Regions from separate parts of the Shewanella sp. 125m-7 genome, predicted to be linked through region 1. Evidence: riboswitches for the same ligand, from Rfam matches in the RefSeq annotation. Region 1 holds a riboswitch; the other holds the start of a gene.
The links. A riboswitch is a leader RNA that binds a small molecule or an ion and turns the genes downstream of it on or off. The one in region 1 is predicted to bind thiamine pyrophosphate.
Positions count from the first base shown of each region.

Region 2: linked by a shared signal. The riboswitch ahead of thiC (phosphomethylpyrimidine synthase ThiC) and the one ahead of ACVBIL_RS09635 (TonB-dependent receptor) in region 1 are both predicted to bind thiamine pyrophosphate.

Region 1 covers NZ_JBRILQ010000016.1:26,124-36,791, forward strand. Annotated here, with positions in the region: gene htpX (protease HtpX) at 1-831, shown strand, start outside; gene cctA (tetraheme c-type cytochrome CctA) at 1,120-1,467, shown strand; gene ACVBIL_RS09570 (hypothetical protein) at 1,917-2,171, shown strand; gene ACVBIL_RS09575 (curlin) at 2,444-2,989, shown strand; gene ACVBIL_RS09580 (LuxR C-terminal-related transcriptional regulator) at 3,105-3,740, shown strand; gene ACVBIL_RS09585 (curli production assembly/transport protein CsgE) at 3,737-4,198, shown strand; gene ACVBIL_RS09590 (curli assembly protein CsgF) at 4,211-4,624, shown strand; gene ACVBIL_RS09595 (CsgG/HfaB family protein) at 4,627-5,475, shown strand; gene ACVBIL_RS09600 (hypothetical protein) at 5,653-6,006, shown strand; gene ACVBIL_RS09605 (hypothetical protein) at 6,008-6,448, shown strand; gene ACVBIL_RS09610 (helix-turn-helix domain-containing protein) at 6,592-7,008, opposite strand; gene hinT (purine nucleoside phosphoramidase) at 7,203-7,559, shown strand; gene ACVBIL_RS09620 (PaaI family thioesterase) at 7,556-8,059, shown strand; gene ACVBIL_RS09625 (PaaI family thioesterase) at 8,052-8,534, shown strand; gene ACVBIL_RS09630 (YcfL family protein) at 8,590-8,979, shown strand; TPP riboswitch at 9,119-9,249, shown strand; gene ACVBIL_RS09635 (TonB-dependent receptor) at 9,302-10,668, shown strand, end outside.
Region 2 covers NZ_JBRILQ010000024.1:37,054-47,721, reverse strand. Annotated here, with positions in the region: gene ACVBIL_RS12365 (class II glutamine amidotransferase) at 1-663, shown strand, start outside; gene ACVBIL_RS12360 (DUF3108 domain-containing protein) at 1,065-1,850, opposite strand; gene ACVBIL_RS12355 (MGMT family protein) at 1,964-2,317, opposite strand; gene ACVBIL_RS12350 (hypothetical protein) at 2,528-3,199, shown strand; gene ACVBIL_RS12345 (MFS transporter) at 3,424-5,145, opposite strand; gene def (peptide deformylase) at 5,398-5,889, shown strand; gene ACVBIL_RS12335 (DTW domain-containing protein) at 6,066-6,668, shown strand; gene trhA (PAQR family membrane homeostasis protein TrhA) at 6,823-7,533, opposite strand; gene ACVBIL_RS12325 (hypothetical protein) at 7,880-8,860, shown strand; TPP riboswitch at 9,025-9,123, shown strand; gene thiC (phosphomethylpyrimidine synthase ThiC) at 9,270-10,668, shown strand, end outside.

The DNA of each region.
Region 1 (10,668 bases):
ATGGCGATCTTATTAGTGGCATCAATTGTGATGTCAATTCTAGGGGTTAATACCTCAACCATGGGCGGCTTACTTGTGTTCGCTGCAATATTTGGTTTTGGTGGTGCATTTATTAGCTTGGCAATCTCTAAGTGGATGGCCAAGAAAACAATGGGCTGTGAAGTGATCACAACGCCCCGTGACAATACTGAACGTTGGTTAGTTGAAACGGTTGCTCGTCAAGCTGAGCAAGCGGGTATTAAAATGCCAGAAGTGGCTATCTATCAGTCGCCAGAGCTAAATGCATTTGCAACCGGTCCTAGCAAAAACAACGCATTGGTCGCAGTGAGTAGTGGCCTGTTATACGGCATGAGCCAAGATGAAATTGAAGCTGTGCTTGCCCACGAAGTGAGCCACGTTGCTAACGGTGATATGGTGACTTTGACGCTTATCCAAGGCGTGGTAAACACCTTTGTTATCTTCGCTGCACGTGTAGTGGCTGGCATCATCAATAACTTCGTTTCTAGTAACGATGAAGAAGGTGAAGGCCTAGGCATGTTTGCTTATATGGCAGTGGTTTTTGTACTGGATATGTTGTTTGGTATCTTAGCATCCATTATCGTCGCTTACTTCTCACGTATTCGTGAATTTAGAGCAGACGAAGGCGCAGCACGTCTAGCGGGTAAAGAGAAGATGATTGCGGCACTTGAGAGATTACGTCAAGGTCCTGAAACAGGCGCAATGCCAGCATCTATGTCTGCACTTGGCATTAACGGTAAAAAATCTATGGCGGAATTGATGATGAGTCACCCACCATTAGAAAAGCGGATTGCAGCACTTAGAACTCACTAAATCAGCTAATACTAAACAAAGCGATTCGAAGTTAATATTTCGAATCGCTTTTTTATTGTCCAAAATCAAGGTGGTAAAAGGTTAGTTATGTGGTATTCCAAGGTGTAATTTGATTAAGCGCACATTTTGATAATTTCCACAATGATATGATCTTCCTCCTAAATTAGTTGCGAATTAGTTAATGCTTAGCTAAATTAACCTAAGTCGTGCTAAAAATATTGCTCGCAAGATGAAAACAACCTGACATATTGAGTTTTCACTATGCGAGCATCAAATGAGGATACAATTGTGAGCAATAAACTACTAAGTGCAATCTTTGGTGCGGCATTCGCAGCACTCGCTTTATCACCTGCAGCGTTTGCTGAAGGTCAAGAACTTGCCGAAATGCATGCTGAAATGGACGGTTGTGAAGCGTGTCACGCTGACGGTTCTCCATCTGCAGACGGTGAGTACGAGTTTGAGCAGTGCCAGGCATGTCACGGTACATTGGCTGAAATGGACGCTGTTCACCAACCCCATGACGGCATGCTAATGTGTGCAGATTGCCACGCACCACACGAAATGAACGTAGGTGACAAGCCAACATGTGACAGCTGTCACGATGATGGCCGTACAGCAGAGTCTGCACTTCAGTAATTTACGTTAATTTAAATGGCTAAAAAAGCCAGCCTAGAACTAATGCCGATCATGTAGTGATTTATCGAACGCTTGACTGATCTTCTAGATGCTTCAGAATCCGAGTCCTACTCATAGGCCTCGGATTTTTTATGGACGTTTCTCAAGCTCTTAATATCCCCAAGGGTATGCCAGAAATAAAAAGGCTGCCCACCTTGAGTGAACGGCATTACCTAACCTGGTGTCGATTTTGATAGAAAAAAGCCGAAGTCAGCCTTGTATTATTTGACGGAATACTTAGATGGCCTGACCTTGAGTCAATGGATGCAAGTTAACCCTAAGCCTTAATTACAGCAGGTATTAAGAATACTAAATCAACTTAACTTAACTTAACTCAACTCAACTCTAATCGGGGTTTAAGAGCCTTTCATCGTAAAGAAACATTCCATCAGGATCTTAAGCCTGACAATATCCATACAGATAAAAATGGCCAGGTTCAGATTATTGATTTCGGAGCTTGTTATATTAAGGGCATTGCAGAAATTACTTCTCCCTTAGTGCATGGTACCCCCTTGGGGACTGCTGATTATTTTGCTCCTGAAACATATTGCTGTATGGCGTTAATCATCAAGCCTATCCGTTTTACTCGGGCTGATTATCCTTATTTTATTGTTGTTTTTACCTTCAAACTCAATTCGCTTAAAACAGCGAACACCATTTTCTGATTATTTAGTATGACGAGTAAATTTAGCGCTACCGTTAGCAGTTTTAACGCATTTTTTACATTATGCTTTTAAAACAGTTAGTTGAGAAAGCGATTTTGTGATGATTGTTTCTTGTTGAGTAAATAAGCCCTAGTAATAAAGTCTAGTTTCTTTTGGGGTGATAGTCATTTGGGTGTGTCGCTTTTAATACTCTAGGCTGATGATGGCTTACCACTTTCTCGACATAATGAGCGCGTTAATTTTATAAGGTCATTAAAGGTCGGTAATTGAGTATGGATACTACTAAGATGGCGGATAGCTGCTCTAATCTTCAACCCAACAGTTTTTGGCGTTATACCCCAGCGCTACTCCTTGCCTTTGTGCCTCAGGTGCACGCTCAAGACCTTAGCCCATTTGATGAACTCAATAGCTATGATAACCGAGCATCGATTTCTCAAAGTGGTAACAGTTTAGATGCCAATGTGAGTCAGCAAGGTGTTTCAAATCGAGTGACAGTTAGCCAGTCTGGCGTGTTGACTCAGATAGATGTCAAGCAGCTTGGGGGGAGTAACCGAGTTGCTGCCTACCAAAATGGAGCAGATATTGAGGCGAGCATTCTTCAAAGCGGCTTCGGTAATATCGTACTATCTTCCCAACAAGGCGCTTACCTGGATCTGGATATTAACCAGCAGGGAAGTAATAACTTGGCTTCTGTTCTACAGGTGGGGAATGAAAGCTCTGTAATTATTTATCAAAATGGTACAGGTCATGGTGTATCTGTTGTGCAGTACGGTCAGGGACAATCTGCACAGGTTACTCAAGGTTACGTTGCGAATTGATGCTTATGTGGCGATTTGTGTTGGTTGTGAATAATTTTGTGGTTTATTTTGGGGGTAAGTATATTACAATCAAGAGCACACGGACGGTGATATAGAGTCAACACGGAGTTAGTTTATGTTTAAAGTGACACATTGGGTTTTAGTAACCCGCTCGCATCTATTTGCAGATCTTCTTAATACCAGATGGCCTCAAGAGTTCCTCGTTAAATTACATCGGATGTCTCCTGAACATTTTAATGCCGATTTATTGGAAAGCCGTATCACCATTATTCTAATTGACTTAGCAAGTGTAGATGTTCAGAGCGCATATCAAATTCAAAAGCGCATCGAGAAAGGCAGCAATATCGCTCGTGTCGTGTTTTTGCATTTTCCTAAACAAGTCGATGCCAAATTTCTAATCCAGCCTTCAGTGACAGCTGGGGTATTTGATGCCGATGCTTCACTAGAAAAGATTGGAAGTGGTATGGCTGACATCGTAAAAGGTAAAGTGGTTATTCCTCAAAGTTTTATACAGGGTAATGCCAAAAATGATGCCATGGTCGATGATGTTGAGACCCTAACTATTCGAGAGCGTGAAGTGTTGCAGGTTTTACGCAGTGGAAGTACCAATATTGATATCGCAAATAAACTTTTTGTCAGTGAAAGTACAATCAAAACGCATCTTTATCGAGCCTTTAGAAAGATAGGTGTATCGAGTCGTGGTCAAGCGATAGCTTGGGCTCAGACTCATATGCATGAAGTGATACAATGAGGCGAGTATGGTTCTGCTTGTTACTTTTTCAGCCAAGCTTGGCTGCAGAGGAGATAGTATTAGATAAGCAGCAAACGCCTTTAGCTAAAAATACCAGCGATCAACCTCCGAAGATAGAAACCGACCTTATCGATGGTCTTATTCTAAATCGTGCGATGACGCGTTTTGGTCATCGTTTTTATCGTGAGTTTGTTGCTGCTTATCGAGATATAGGAGGGATGGCTGAACACTCTGGTTTGACCATTGTTGAGCAAGCGACAGCAAGGAGTGGTAGTAAAATAAGTATATTACATAACCGCAAACCTATTTATATCACCGTTGTATCGCCTGCGAGTCGCAATATTGATGAGCAAGCTTTAGGGGCGGCAAAATATGTTAATCAAAAATTGAAACAAAATCGAAAGCAAGCTGGCTGGAGTCAGTTTTTGGATCCTGATTTAGCATCGGATGAGTTTTAACAAGGAATGTCCATGACAATAATTTTAAAAATAGCAAGTGGGGCATCACTGGCTTTACTGGTGGGGTCTGTTCAGGCTACACAGCTAACCTATACACCGGTAAATCCCAATTTTGGTGGCAGTTACTTAAACGGTTCCTATTTACTGTCAAACGCTTCAGCACAAAACAAACACACAGGTGGCTCAAGTTACGTGCCTCCTTCAGCGCTTGACCGTTTGGCAAGTTCACTAGAATCTCGTCTGATGAGTCAACTGTTTAATGATGCGGCAAACGGTGGTGAAGGGTACTTAAAAACTGATGACTTCGAGATCCAAGTCGTTAACCAAGATGGTGCCTTAGTGGTTCATATTACCGATATTGTTACGGGAGAAACCACAATTATTGAGGTCGGTGGCATTGTTGATAATAGTACTGGAGCGGGCTAGTCATGAAAAAAATATTGCCATTGCTGGTTTTATGGCTTGTCAGCGCCTGCTCAACGACATCAGAACTTGAGCAGATAACACCATCGTCTAGCTTAATGCCAAAAGGCGGTACTTATTACGACCTTGTTGGCTTGCCTGCCCCCCAAGGAAGCATGGTTGCTGCTGTGTATGATTTTAGAGATCAAACAGGGCAATACAAGCCGATCCCATCAAGTAATTTCTCAACAGCAGTACCGCAAAGTGGCACTGCATTTTTAGCTCAGGCGCTTAATGACTCTAGCTGGTTTATTCCAGTTGAGCGAGAAGGGTTACAAAACTTGTTAACTGAGCGAAAAATCGTTCGTGCGGGCCTTAAAGGCGACGCAGCAAGTTTGACTCAACTAAATTCTGCGCAGATTTTGATGGAAGGCGGCATTGTTGCTTACGATACTAATATTCGTACCGGTGGAGCGGGGGCGCGTTATTTAGGCATAGGTGCTTCAACTCAATTTCGTGTTGATAGCATTACAGTAAACTTAAGAGCGGTAGATATCCGTACTGGGCGCCTACTGAGTAGCGTAACAACCACAAAGTCGGTATTGTCTAAAGAGCTGACTGCAGGTGTGTTTAAGTTTATTGATGCTCAAGAGTTACTCGAGTCTGAAATAGGTTATACCTCTAATGAACCTGTGAGTTTGTGTGTAGCACAAGCCATTGAAAGTGCCGTTGTGCATATGATTGCCGATGGGATCTGGAAAGGTGCATGGAATTTAGCCGATAGTCAGCTTGGGTTACAAAATCCGGTGCTGAAAAAGTATTGGTTAGAAGCTCACCCTGTTGAGCGAGTTCAAGCTCGATTAAATCAGGGCTAACCTAGATAGTGATGGGGTAGCAGATTAAATTTTGAATATTAAAGGCGCATTGTATTGCGCCTTTTTTGTGGACGTAGCCACCAAGGTAGTGCAGGGTGTACGGGTCGGTGTATACATGTGTCTATTTTTGCTTTATGATCACCTCAAATTAGATAGACTTGAAAAAGAGAGCTGATTATGAAATTGATACCGAGTGCGTTGCTCACTTCTGCATTAACTATTTTGTCCCTGGGGGCATTTTCGGTCAATGCTGCAACAGTGGGTTGTGAGCGTGCTGGTGGGATAAAATGTCAGAAAGTTAACCAGCCATATAGCCGTACGAAAGTGATTGTTGTGCCAAAGAAGCACCGACATTATCATGCCTATCGCTCTCCTCTAATCACTGCCCTTGGTGTCGCCATTGTATTGGACGCCGCAGGGAATGCGGTTACCGATACTGGTCATAAAGTGGTGGTGTTGGGGGAAGGTAATGAAGTTAAAAATGTTTACCAGAAAGACGGTGTAGTCTATCTGATTAAAGAGCTGGGTTAACATGTTTAACCACCTTGAATTTAAGGCTCAGCTACCATTAATTAATAAAGCACTAACGTTTCTAGCCACAGTGATGTGTGTCTCAGGTTTACTGTTTGTTATTAAATCCAATGCATCAGAGCTCAGTGTTATGATGATGTTCGCCAGTGCTGTCATCGCCTTATCCATTTATCTGTTCAAGGTGTTAGCAATCGGTTTAAGTCTGAGTATTGCTGACTTGTCAGCTGATGTGCAAGTGAAGCCAGCAGCGAGAAAGCCAAAGATATCGCTTGAACAAAAGAAAGTGGCTCATTTTGGTTTATGTACTTTCTGTAATCAGTTCGAGACTAAGAATACGTTATCGGGACGTTATGTTTGTTCCGATTGTTATCAAGTTTTCTTGAAGGTGAAATGTCAGGTATTAGTGCCAAATATAAGCCCAGTATCTAGCATTAAAAAGTAAGTTAACTAGCGCTATAAAGCGCTGACAAGATTATGTTGTCAAGCTCATAGTTAGGGCTGTGATATGAACTGTTGCTAGATAAAGAGTCGGCGTTACTGACTCTTTTTAATAGTGTAAGCAGTGATGCAGGTTACCCAGAGAATCTAAGACTTAGTCATTTCACGTTCTTTATTTAAGAACTCAAATCCACTCTTTAAGAAACTTAAGCTTTCATCGTCTGGCAATAATCGAACTTGAGTCAGCATCAGGCGAAAGGCTGAATCAATCATTAACCTGTCAGATAGCTTTAAGTAGCTATATACCACAGGTCTGAGAACAACAGTGAAATCACCTGTTAACTCATCAAAACGTTTTTCTTCGATCGCCAGAGTATTATTGACGAGTTCGCGCATGCTGAGGGCTGCAAGAAGAGCATTTTTATCGCTGAATGACTGGTATTGGGCTGCACGCGAGTAACCCGCTTTTTTATGTACGTCAGACATATTTAAAGCAATCATGCCTTTTTCTTTAACTAACGCACTTGCAGCGTCAAGCAGTGCAGTTTCTTTTTCAGTAAGCATTGTTATATTCTCGAAAATATTTGTCTCATTAGAAGTGGTTATTTATTTAAAGTCAACCACCATGTATATACACATGTTTAAAGAGTGTACGGTGAGGCTTACATACTTGAATGATTTACATCGCTAATCGTCCATCGCCTTGTCTATTTTTTCGAGTATACTATGGCTAGTTATTTCCTTTTGAGGGCAGAAAAATGGCCGAAGAAACCATATTTAGCAAAATTATTCGACGTGAAATTCCAGCAGATATTTTATACCAAGATGATCTTGTTACTGCATTTAGAGATATCACACCCAAAGCACCGACACACGTGTTAATCATCCCTAATCACCTGATCCCAACTGCAAACGAGATTAAGGCCTCTGACGAGAAAGCCTTGGGCCGTATGATGTCGGTGGCGGCAAAGCTCGCTGAAGAGGCCGGTATTGCAGAAGATGGTTATCGTCTTATCATGAATTGTAACCAACACGGTGGCCAAGAAGTTTTCCACATTCATATGCATTTATTGGGTGGATGCCCACTCGGGCCAATGTTGAGCTTGAGTGAATGAGTTCAGGCAATGAGGACAACTCATTAACTGGGATGGCAAGTCGATTTGTCGAGCAGTTAACGCAATGCCGTAAGCTTAAATTGAAGGTGCTAGAAGGTAGCGGAAAGCATGTTCTGATCGAGCTTCCTTATGATCAACAACTCGTTGGCTACCCCGACACAGGGGTTATTCATGGTGGAGTGATCACAACATTAATGGATACCGCCAGTGGCTGTGCGGTTGTGTGTTCAATTTTTGATAAACATCGTTTACTTGAGATCTCGCCAACGCTAGATTTACGCGTAGATTATATGAAGCCAGCACAGCCCCATAAGCCAGTTTATGGGTTTGCCCAGTGTTATAAGTTGTCATCTAGCGTTGCCTTTACACGTGCTATTGCCTATCAAGATTCAATTGATGATCCTATTGCTCACGCCGTAGGCTCATTTATGCGTATTAGCCCTGAGATGGTCGGGGAAGAGTTTAGGCAGGCTTTAATGGGAGGCGATGAATATGCATGATGAATCGCAGCTATCAGTTGAGTTGTTGCCTGACACGACAAAGTTAGACGTCAAGAGCATAATAAAAAAAGCCACTGAGCTTAATGACTTTGGCCATCTTTTAGAGCACGTACCTTATGCAAAGTTTATTGGCATGGCGGTAGAGCGATTTGGTGATGAACTGGTTTTCAAATTACCGGCTAAAGATGACAACATAGGTAATCCAATTTTGCCTGCGTTACATGGCGGTGTGATCGCGGGGTTTATGGAAATGTCGGCGATTGTGCAATTGATGGTGTTTATGCAAACCACAAAAGTGCCAAAGGTCGTCGACTTTTCAATTGATTACCTAAGGGCGGGTTACCATAAAGACAGTTTCGCCGAGTGTAAAATCACACGGCAAGGCCGCCGAGTCGCCAATGTCAGCATTAATTGTTGGCAAACTAATCGTAAACATTTGATCGCGACCGCGAGAGCACATTTTTTGGTCGATTAATTTGACGATAGATTGTATAAACACAATAGACGTTGCCGCGAAGAAGGGGATAAATATGAGAAAGGTTTTATTAGGACTGTTTACTGCATTTGTCATCACGGCATGTGCTCCACATACTGCCGGTGTAATGGCTGGCTCAAATGGGGAAGTGCGAATCGATAGCAATAGCTTCGGTAAAGAGGTTCAAGTAAGCAATATCATGACTCTTCCAGAGGGTGGTTTTTTGCGTGGGACAGGCACTCTCGTCAGTCAGGTATCAACCGATCTCAGGCTGCAATATAAGTTCACTTGGTTTGATGTCAATGGCATGACAATCGATGATGAAGGCGTCAGTTGGAAAGCGGTTAAGTTACATGGTAAGCAGCATCTGCAGGTGAGCGCAGTTGCCCCTAATGCTAATGCAACACGATTTGAACTCTATGTTAGAAAAGCTTTTTCAAATTAATTAAGCGGAGCTTTGCTTAATTTCAAGCTCTGAAATCCTAAATAGTTAAAAAACGTCAGCTAAACTGACGTTTTTTTATGCATAAAGAAGCTGGTTTTTTAAGAAGTCTGTCATCAATTTGTAAATTTCATGTATAATCGCGCTCGCCAAGGGGTGTTAAAGTCTATAAATCGAAAGTTGGATTTACAGGTTTTGACTGAGATGTTGCAAAACGAACCCTTTGAACCTGATCCGGCTAATACCGGCGTAGGAATGGGCCACAATTCATTTTCCGATCGCTTCTTTACTGATGCCGGATCTCAAAATTTTACTTTGAGGTCCTATGTTAAGTCTTAAATCTTATTCGCCAATAGCCCTTGCGGTTATTGCTGCAATCTCGTCTTCTAATACTTTTGCAAACAACGATACTGTAACGGCTAATGATGATATCGAAGTCATGGTAGTGACATCTGATTTTCGTGGTTCACCATTAGAAAAAATGCCATCAAGTGTCACCGTTATCGATCAGCAACAAATTGAAGATGAAGGGGCGCAGCATTTTGAAGATATCCTAAATACTATCGCTAACTTTAACTGGTCTGGTGGTAGCTCTCGCCCTAAATACTTCCAAATTCGTGGTGTCGGTGAACAAGAAGAGTATCAGGGTGCACCCAACTCTTCGGTGGGCTTTGTCGTAGACGATATCGATCTATCAGGTTTGGGCATGGTCTCAAGCATGTATGACCTACAACAAGTCGAAGTGCTTCGTGGTCCACAAGGTACCCGCTATGGCGCGAATGCCTTGGCGGGTCTGATCTACCTTAAGAGTAATGATCCGACAGACGTTTTTGAGCACGGAGCTGAAGTCTCATTAGGTGACGATAACCTGCAAACCTTTAGTGGTTTTAGCTCTGGCCCGCTAACCGATTCAGGTAATTTACTTTACCGTGTCTCACTACAGCAGCATCAACAAGACGGTTATCGAGATAACCTCTATCTTGGTCGCAGTGATACCAATAATCGTGATGAATTTACAGGTCGCGCTAAATTGCGCTGGTACGCAACGGAAGATCTAGAAATAGATTTAACCTTGTTACATGCCAACTATGATAATGGCTATGATGCCTGGACGCTTGACAATAATGGCTTCGATACCCTAACCGACGCTCCCGGCGTTGATAAGCAGCGTACGACAGGTTCATCTGTTAAGTTTATTTACACAGGTTCTGAGAACGTTGTGCTGACATCATTGACCTCGTTAGCGCAATCTGATACTCGTCACAATTACGATGGTGACTGGGCAAACCCTGATTATTGGGCTGGCCGTGATTGCGGTGGTATCCCATGTGAGTACGAATATAACTGGGACAAAAAAGGTGAGCGAAAAACGTTGACCCAGGAATTTAGATTATCCTCTACTGAGTCAGGGCGCATTCTCGCTGACAGTACAGATTGGCTGATCGGTGTTTACGCCATGGACTTACAGGAAGATAACGACACCCTTGATAGTTATAATCAGTTATCCGCCGAGTATGAAGCACAAAACTATGCCGTATTTGGCCAGCTGGATTCAGATTTAGGTGCCAGTTATGCGCTCTCTGTAGGCTTGCGTGTTGAACGTCGAGATAGCGATTATAGCGATTCTGCTGGTGACCATTTTGGACCAAGTGAAACCATGTGGGGCGGTCATATCGCGTTAAGTAAAGCGTT
Region 2 (10,668 bases), on a different contig from region 1:
GAGGGTAAAGGTAATCGTACCTTTAAAGATGCACGCCCAAGTAGCGAGTCCCATATCGCTCAGCTCATCAAATCGTATCCGATAAAAAGCGAAGTCGTCGTAAGCCATATTCGCCAAGCTAATCGTGGCTGTGTCTCACTAGAAAATACTCATCCGTTTACGCGTGAACTCTGGGGCCAATATTGGACCTACGCTCACAATGGCCAGCTGAGTGATTATGAGCAAAAATTTGTCTCAAAGCGTTTTACCGCCGTGGGTGATACTGATAGTGAAATGGCTTTTTGCTGGATAATGGACAAAGTCGTAGAGCAGTTTGGCGATAAAGCGCCTAATGATAGACTGGCGGTTTACCATTATATCTCAACCCTTGCCGATGAAATTCGTGCATTAGGGGTGTTTAACATGATCTTAAGTGATGGTGAGCATCTAATGAGTTATTGCAGTAATAACCTCTGCTATATCACTCGACGAGCACCTTTTGGTAAAGCTAAGCTGATAGATACCGATGTGGTGATTGATTTTAATAAGGAAACCACGCCTATCGATGTGGTGACTGTGATTGCAACGCGGCCATTGACGAACAATGAACAGTGGAATGTACTGACTCCTGGTGAGTGGAAGCTGTTTAAAAAGGGGGAGTTAGTCAGTTCGTCACATCATTAAGAGGTTGTAATCAGCATTTTATAGCAATCAGTCTAAAGGTGTGATCGCTTTAGCGAGAGTTTAGCGCTTCAGAGGCAAGGCCATTAATAGCTCATCGGCTCTAGTATCCTGCTTCGCTCTACCTCCTATATCCATATAGTCGTGCATTAATGGCATTTACAACATCCATGTTGCTTGCAACGAGTGAGGAGCATAGTTGTTCTACGTTTAAGCTCCCTCTTGTTCCTTAAGAGTCGCAGCATCGGATGCGCTAAAACTCACCTGCAAGACGTGTTTTGGCTTCCTATTTCGGCGTTGAATGACTTCATAAGGGAACAAGCATTCCATCAGCCGTTCGCCTTGAATTAGCTTACTAAAAGCACTCTGAGTAGATCACTTGCTTATACTGATGGGTATAAGCTTTAACCTTCTTCATTGTTAATATCACCCTCAACTTGAGCCTGTTCAGTTGTGGGCTCTTGGCTTGGCTTTATCGGTTTAAAATGGTAATTAAGCAGCTTAATATCGAGTTGTTTACTGCCTTTTTCAAAATGAGTTAAGCGAATAGGAAGGTAGCTAAGCTCTGGGGCCATCCAAAAAAAAGTTTGGCGTTTTTTACTCTCTCGGATAACTTCAAATTTAATGGTTTGATAACTACCACTGTCGATATTTACGCGTTCTTTGCCTATGATTTTAAAGGCATAATCATCAACTTCACCCTCTTTAACCATGGTGTAGTGCAGCTCATCTTTATGGGCTTCCATGTCCAGTCTAAATTGTAACTGCACCATCAGTGGATCAAACAGCTCGCTGTCGTAAGGGAATTGAGCTCGCTCCTCTTTGTAACGGCTATGGATAACGTTTTGCCCTTTGGCAAAAGCGGCTTGTTCTCTAAAGCTTGGGCCAGTACCCGTGCGCTCAACTGAATAGCGCATAGGTATGAGTTGGTTATTCCCCTCTAAGGTGAATTCACTGCGGATGTGGCGCTGGTCAGATAACATGAGTAAGCCCACATCACTGTCAAAACGGTATTGAAATTGATTGCCATCGGGTGCATCGAGGATATAGCGGGCACGGCCTAGCTCAATACTGCCGTAATTGACTTGGTACTCCGCAGTATGGGGGGTCAATGCAGTGGTATCGGCAAGACTTACGTGACTTGCAAATAATAAGCTGATAGCAAATAGCGCTGATGATATTTTAAACAAAGACAACTCCTTTAAGAGAGAATGATTTTCAGTGCTCTAGCTTTTGATATCGTTTGCTTGTGTAAGCCGCTTAACTTGTCGTTATGTCAACTAAGATAGCTGACAGCCAGCAACTAAAATGGCATTGAGAGCACTAATGTTGCGATATCGGGTTGCCACTCATATTCAGACAACTTAACTTTGCCACGGTTCACTATAATATCTTCACTGCGTAGACGCTGCATCTGTTCGATAAAAGGCGTGCTATGTTCAGCAAAAGAAATTTTACCTTGGCTATTAATCACTCTATACCAGGGCAAGTTTAGCTCATCGGGTGCTGATTTTAGCGCTTTTGATACATAACGAGCGCGGCCGGGTAGTCCTGCTAAATCAGCAATTTTACCGTATGAACACACTTTCCCTTTAGGGATCATAGACACAATATGCCATATTTGCGTCATTGGTGACGGTTTGCTGCTTGGCTGCATGAGTTTGACTTCCTGTTGTTACGGTAAGTTTTAATCTAGATGAGATCAATATTTTAGTCTGAAAGTGTACGTTATCGACCTGCACCAAGTTGCAAGTGTTAACATCTTTGTTTGATGTGTTTTGTCGGTTACTTGATTGTAATATAAGGTAAAAGCTCTTGCTGATAGTTAGCGCTAAAGTAATAATAGCGCTTTTTGACGGTATACATAATGTCAGTTACGGCTTTACGTCCTTTTTTAGGGTCTTTGTTATTCCTTTCCGCGGTGTCGGCCCCTGTATTTGCTAATGACTTTCGACATATTGCAGATCCATTAAATTTAAATGATTCACTATATGTGGGTTTTGATGGTGATGTCTTTAAATTGGGAGGCAGTTTTGCGACTAGCCATCAACAGTTTTCGGCTAATACTAATTTTGACGGCGATAAATGGCATTTAGGTTATTTGTATCGCTCAAATCAGGTGAATCTTAGAGCCTCTGTTGATCATGGTAAAACAGACACCCCACAAGGAAAAGCCAACCATTATCAATATCAACTTGGTTTAATGACCGAGCATCAAGGTTGGTTTCGCACTCAGGTGTTTACTGAGCTAGCAGTAAACCACTTAGCCGTTAAGTCCTATAAAGATAGCACTGCTGCCAATGCTAACATGACAGTACTAAAGCCGATGACTGAACATTGGTATAGTGAGTTTTACCTGCAAGGTAATGCGGGGGTTGATGGCGTAGAGCGCTATGAAGCAAGAAGTTGGCTAGCACTTGGCTATCAAATCAATCCTCAATGGTCTTGGGTGATTCGTTATCAGTATGATTGGGAAAAGCTTGAACGCTTTGAAAGCGAAGACACTCAATGGGTATTTGCAGTGCGCTCTCAATTTTAAATTCTCGACTTTAAACTCTCGATTCTAAACTCTCGATTCTAAACTCTAAATCGTGTGGTAATAAGCGGTCGTGAGGTTAAGGATTACAAGATTAGAATTAAAAAGCCCATGTTGATCGGATTAGATTAACATGGGCTTTTTGTTTGCAAGCCGCTTGTTTGAAGTTTACTTATCGGAAGTTATTGCCGACAGATAATGTAAGTTGCTTAACTGGACTGAGCCGCCTAAGTCGCTTGAGCAATTGGCGTTGCTGTTTCATTTTCAGCTACTGGTGTGGTGCCAAACTTGTGAAATAGCACCAGACCTAGCGCCGTAAGTAAACCTAATGCACCTATGATGTACCACATTAAGTCAGGGCGTCCGGCGCCTTTGGCGACTTCAGAGTATAGATAGCCAGATAGCGGCCCTGCGAGCAAGAAGCCTATCGCTGAAGAGACAAAGTAGTAACCCATGAACATGGCTTTTTTGTCATGTGGAGCAAAGCTTGCCACATACTCTTGGCTTTTCGGTGACGCGACCATTTCGCCAATTGAAAAGACTAGAATTGAGGTCAAAACCATCGCGCCGCCCATAATTGTGCCATGTGCAATACCACCAATCGCAGTACCGATGGCAAGAATAATGGTTCCGCCAACTAGAACGGGTAGTGCTTGGAATCGCTCCACAAACCGGCTGATCATTAACTGCATCAGCACAATTGATAAGAAGTTAAGTCCAATAAGATACTCAGGGTTAATTTGACGGTATTCACTCGCCCAGGTTTGTGCATACTGAGCTGCTAGCGCTGGTGTTTGTGCTATTGCGGCAAAGGCTTGGCTTATCTCTGCACTAGGCACCATTACTTTAGTATGTACCAATTCAAAATAGGCTTGTTTTGCATTGAGCGTACCGCTAGCCATTTCGCTACTTAAACGAATTAATTCTGCTTGTAGTAAGCTGATATCAACAGGAGCAAAAAACTGCTGTAAGTCAGGGTAACCCGCGAGCATTAATACAAGATCTGATGTATCGACAAAGTCTCGAATATAGATGGGCAGAGTAATAAAAATCTGCTGATATACCATCCACATGCCGGATAGAATAAGTAGGTAAATCACAAAAGGTTTGTTACCTAGGCTAATCTTTTGTGCGTACCAAGGTGCTTTTGCTTTAGCTGAGGCGAGTTTGTCCCAGACGATATGTCCTGTAAACCAAGCTGCATAAATGATTAGTGTTGTTTCACCGGTGATCCACTTCGCGCCGTAAGACATTAAGATGATTAAGGTACCAAAGAACAAAATTGCAAAGCGAGCGTTACCAAGAACTTCTTGAATATCTTGGAATACGGCTGTTAGTGGTTTACCTTTTTGTTGATTTTGATCTGTCGGCTCTTTATAGAAAAAGAAAGCAGGAATAAAGTTAACCGCAATCCAGAAAGACGACATGATGAACACCCAGTCCCAACTAATCGCTCTGACGTAACCTGCGATAAATGGGCCTAAGAAACCGCCGATATTAACCATCATATAGAAGATCCCGAAGCCTAAGCCACGGTTAGTGTCATCAGTGGTACGTGCTACGGTCCCAGTCACTACGGGTTTAAAGCAGGCTGCACCGACAGCGACTCCCATAAAAGCAACAAAAAATCCCATAAAGGTATCGACTTGGCCGAGCAGGTAATAGCTTGGGCACATAATCGCGTAGGCGATGAGAAACATTTTCCGGTAACCATAACGGTCGGCAAGCGCACCAGTTAATACAGGGAATAGATAAAGGAAAAACGGGATCATGCCTTGCAATAAACCACGTTCTTGATCGGAAAAGCCTAAGCCACCTTGGTTTTGTGGTGAAGTCATATAAAGAGAAGAGAGGGCGAAAAAACCATACCAGGCTAAGCGTTCAAAGATCTCCATGGTATTGGCGACGAAGAATGTAGGGGGCAGCGCAGTGCGTCCTGCTTGAGTCATATTATAATTCCGTATATTTTATACATTTTAAATTATGCTATCACATGTGACATAAAAGTGGAGTTTATTGTGCAAATTAACGCCTGGTAGGTTCAGTGACTTAGGTTGAAATAGCGCTGAAGGGGGCGTCATTAATCGCATGTGGCGGGCTTTACAGCATAAATAGACTTAAATTAGCGCAGGAGTTGCCTTTGCGATTGATTCGGTCATAATAGCGCGGAATTTTTTAGTTAACATTAGTGTGATAATGATATGGCTGTGCTAGACATTTTAACGATCCCAGATAAACGCCTTAAGCGTAAAGCTGTGCCTGTAACAGATATTGAGTCTGTACAAGGTTTTATTGATGATCTTATTGAGACTATGTACGACACCGAAGATGGTATCGGCCTAGCAGCAACTCAGGTAGGCAGTCTACATGCCATTTTGGTCATCGACTTATCTGAAGAACGTGACCAGCCAATGGTGTTGATTAACCCTGAGATTGTTGAGTCTCGTGGTGCATATCAAGGCGAAGAAGGTTGTTTATCGATCCCGGGTTACCGCGCCAAAGTTAATCGCCATGAAGGGGTTAAGGTGAGTGCGTTGGATCGTGACGGTAAGGTGTTTGAAATTGATACCGATGAATTCTTAGCGATTGTTTTACAGCACGAAATGGATCATCTTAATGGTGTGGTATTTACTGATCACCTCTCTATGCTAAAACAGCAGGTGGCGTTGAAAAAAGTCAAGAAATACAAATAGATAATATATTTGTAAACGCTTGACTAGCTTAGAATAAAATCATAGTAGTAAAAATAAGCGCGTCTCTTATGAGGGGCGCTTTTTTACAGCTCATAGCGGATTAGCGGTTCTGTCACCTGCAACCTTAATGGGTTTGGGGATATACTCATGCCGTTGTTAAATGTAGAGACACTCCATTGCACGTAATATTACTAACCCACGAGCGAGAAGCCAGTCGGCCAACCAATACAGGCAGTATTGCACTTAAACGGTTTCCTGAGCATTGTCAGCGAGTAATGTGGTCTCGAGTAACGCCATCAAGCTTGTTATTGGACAAGTTAGCAGAGCCGGGGACGGCACTGCTATTTCCACAAGCAGAATTTACACCGGCTGATCCAGTGCACGGCTTACAAGGTGGACCACTAAAAACCGCTAAGCTTGATGAAGGCCAAGTACAAGATAGCAATAATAAAGTGTCTAACATCAGTGAAGAGCCAAGGGGCAGTCATCCTCATTACGGCGACTTATGCACAAATGATGTAACGTCATTACCTAAGACCTTGGTGATCTTAGATGCAACCTGGCAAGAAGCGCGTAAAATGTTGCGCCAAAGCCCGTATCTTAAAGCCGCTAATACATACTCCTTAACCAATACCCCTGAGTCACAGTTTACTCTCAGACGTAATCAGGTTGAAGGGGGCTTGTGTACACTGGAGTGTATCATTGAGCTTTTTAAACAAGCAGACATGCATGATGAAGCGCAGGTGTTAATTAGCGAATTGACTGATTTTTGCCATTAGTCTCTATTGAGCAATAGGCCTAAGCCATAATGAAATCAGCAATAATAAAGGCGCATAAAGCGCCTTATATTATATAAGTTTGTTGTACAGGATAATATCTATCGTATTGATACAAATCATATATTTAGTACGATTTGGATAATAATTTAAGCAATTAAATAACAGTCAGATAGATACATAAGAAGTGAGACACCGCGCCACCTAATACAAATAAGTGCCAGATAGCGTGATTAAAAGGAATGCGTTTGGCCACATAAAAAATCACGCCTAAGCTATAAAAGAGTCCGCCGATTATCAACAGGTTAAAACCTAGAGCAGACATATTGGCGATTAACTCTTGCATCACAGTCACACACAGCCAGCCCATCACTAGGTATAAAATTAAACTGAATGCTTTAAAGCGGCCAATAAACAAGGTTTTAAATAAAATACCGCCAATAGCCAGTGACCAGATAGCTATTAACACCCAGTTAGCGCCGCTGCCATTTAGCGTGATGAGCATTAACGGCGTATAGGTACCGGCGATTAACAGGTAGATAGCGCAGTGATCTGCAATCTTAAGCTTATGCTTTAAAAGCGGTGAGGTGGCGCTGTGATAAAGCGTTGAGCACAAAAAGAGCAAAATAATACTGCAGCAGTAAACGACCACGCCTGTTAACTGAATAATACTTAAGTGATCATAGCCTTTAAGCAGACATAAAATCAGTCCAACGATCCCGGCAAGCACGCCTATACCGTGGCTAAGGCTATTGGCACGCTCTTCATTAGCACAATAACTAGCAGAGGTTATTTGCTTATTTGTCTGCTTATTTTTTGGCTTAGAGCCTTGATTGTCTGAAGCTGTCGCTTGTTCTACTGGCATCATATAAAAGACTTCTGGTTTGACCACAATTAGCGTCAGTGTAACATTTATGATTTGAAAAGCCACAATTTAAGCGCACACGTGTACGCTTAACTTTGTACTCAGATTTAACTCTCTAGACTTTAGATTCAATATCGGTCTTAGCCCTGAACCTGAGATAAACAAATAGCTCAGCTGCATATATTTAACCAAGCAGAATTAATTGAAAAGGATTTACCTGTAACTTAAAAGGCTGAAGGATTAAATTACAAGCATGAAATAGTGTTGAACCAATAAAATCATTTTTGCTCTAAGCTGTTGTCACTATAGAAAGAATGTTCAATCAAGCTAAACAGTTAGGATGAAGCAATTGAGATTAGTAGGAAAATCGATGGCGATGCGTGAGCAGAATGTCGAAGTGGACATAAGCTTTACGGCTGACAAAAAAAAGGGGCCGGATCTGAGCCTCACTTTTGTCTCACTCGATTGTCACTCAAAGCTTGAAGCAAACTTATTAAGTGAAATGAGCCAAGTCGCTAACAATAATAATGGCCATAGACACAAGACTGGATTTAATACCTTGCTTGTCATCACCAGCGTAGTCTTGTTGCACCTTATCGCTATCATTGTGATTAATCATTTATGGACTCGCGTAATACCGATAGCGAAAAAGGTAGCGGCTCCTAAAATTCAATCCTATCTGTACCAAATACCTAAAAATGCCTCTGAGCAAGTAATGCAAGTTGGTAGTCACATTGATAGTCAAGCGAAAGTCGCACAAACGGTAAATCAGCAAGAAAATAAAGCGACTGCGGCCATTGTGCAGCCAGAGCCCAAATTGGTACCTGAAAACGCTAATCAGGCAACCGAGCAAGTTAAGTCGGCCGTAATGGCACCGCCAGTCTCCAGTCCAAGTCAGAAAATGAGTCAAGAGCTAATTCAAAAATCAGGGAAGGAATTAGGTCAAAAAGCAAATCGTTCAAGTCAATTTACTCAGTCTTATTTAGCAAAACAAAGGGCCAATGAACTCGATGCTCTCGTTATAAACAGTGCTAATCAATACACGAGAAAACGCTCCTTAAGTGAGATGGATGCAGACATGCAAGAGTTAGTTTTTCTAGAGGTCGAAACGTACAGCAAGGTGAGCATCACAGATCACAGGTTAGACCCAAACCGCATCGTTAGGCAGGGGGATACTTGTTACCGAATTGTCAAAGTACCAACGCAAATTAACCCTCATGCAGAAAACCTAGGTTACCCCTTTAATTGTGGTGGCGACAAGATTAAAAAAGCCATTAATGATGTAATATCTGCTCGGCTAGAAAAGCGCATGGTGAGTAAAAACCGCTAAGTTTTTAGTTGATAAAAATTCATCTGCTTTTATGTTTTAATATGGATTTTGATTTAAATCTAAATATTACAAATGGTTACGATTCTAATTCTTTGTATGATCATCCTAGGCGAATATCTGCTTTAGCACTTGTATCTAACAAGTGGATAAGACTATACTGCCAGCTCATCTTGTCGGAGTGCCATATGGCTGAGACCGTTAATTCGGGATCCGTTGAACCTGATCAGGCTAGAACCTGCGAAGGAAACAAGCGAAATAACTGCAGAAAGTGGTGTTTAAATACACGCTCAAGCAGTATTTCGAAGGTTACGTGTAACTGGCGTTTATTGCCGAGTTATACGTTCAACTTTTCACATTCTCATTTTCTCCTGGCAAGCAACTTCATTTCTTTCTAAAAGTGAGTTTGCTAATGTCAAATCGTCGCGAAACCCGAGCTCAAGCTCAACAATTTATTGATAATTTAAAGCCGCTGCAACACCCCAATTCTGAGAAAATTTACCTACAAGGCAGTCGAGCCGATCTAAAAGTGGGTATGCGTCAAATCCACCAAGCAGATACCCTGATTGGTGGCAATGAAACTAATCCTGTTTTTGAAGCGAATCCACCGTTAAAGGTTTATGACTGTGCCGGTGCTTACTCCGATCCTGATGCCAATATTGATGTGCGCAAAGGGCTTGATAAATTTCGTGATAACTGGATTGAAGAGCGTGGTGATACCGAGCAACTTGCAAGTGTTAGCTCTGGCTTTACCCAGCAACGTTTAGCCGATGACGGATTAGATCATTTACGATTTGAGTCATTATTACCGCCGCGCCGAGCTAAAACAGGTAAGCGAGTCACTCAACTGCATTATGCTCGTCAGGGCATTATCACGCCTGAGATGGAATACATTGCTATACGTGAAAACATGGCAATGGCAGAGGTGATAGACCCTATCTTGATCCAAAAAGACAAAGGCGAAAGCTTTGGGGCTGTGATTGGTGAGCCGATAACCGCTGAGTTTGTAAGGCAAGAGATTGCTCGCGGCCGCGCCATCATCCCGCTCAACATTAACCATCCTGAAGCAGAGCCAATGATTATTGGCCGTAATTTCTTAGTCAAAGTGAATGCCAATATTGGTAACTCAGCGGTGACATCGTCGATTGAAGAAGAAGTTGAAAAACTAGTATGGTCGACCCGTTGGGGTGCCGATACTGTGATGGACTTGTCTACCGGGCGTTATATTCATGAAACCCGCGAATGGATTATTCGAAACTCCCCCGTGCCAATTGGTACCGTGCCTATCTATCAAGCGCTAGAAAAAGTGAATGGCGTTGCAGAAGACCTTAACTGGGAAACCTTCCGTGATACCTTGATTGAGCAGGCCGAGCAGGGGGTTGACTACTTTACTATTCATGCTGGTGTGTTACTGCGTTACGTGCCAATGACGGCCAAACGGTTAACCGGTATCGTTTCTCGCGGTGGCTCAATCATGGCTAAGTGGTGTTTATCGCACCATAAAGAAAACTTCCTCTATGAACATTTCAAAGAGATCTGTGAGATCTGCGCCGCATACGATGTATCACTGTCTCTTGGTGATGGTATGCGCCCAGGCTCCATTGCTGATGCCAACGACGAAGCGCAATTTTCAGAGCTTGAAACCTTAGGTGAGTTGGTAAAAGTTGCATGGCAATATGATGTTCAGACCATTATCGAAGGGCCTGGCCATATTCCAATGAATCTCATCAAGGAGAACATGGATAAGCAGCTTGAGGTGTGTGATGAAGCGCCATTTTACACGTTAGGCCCACAAACAACGGATATAGCAC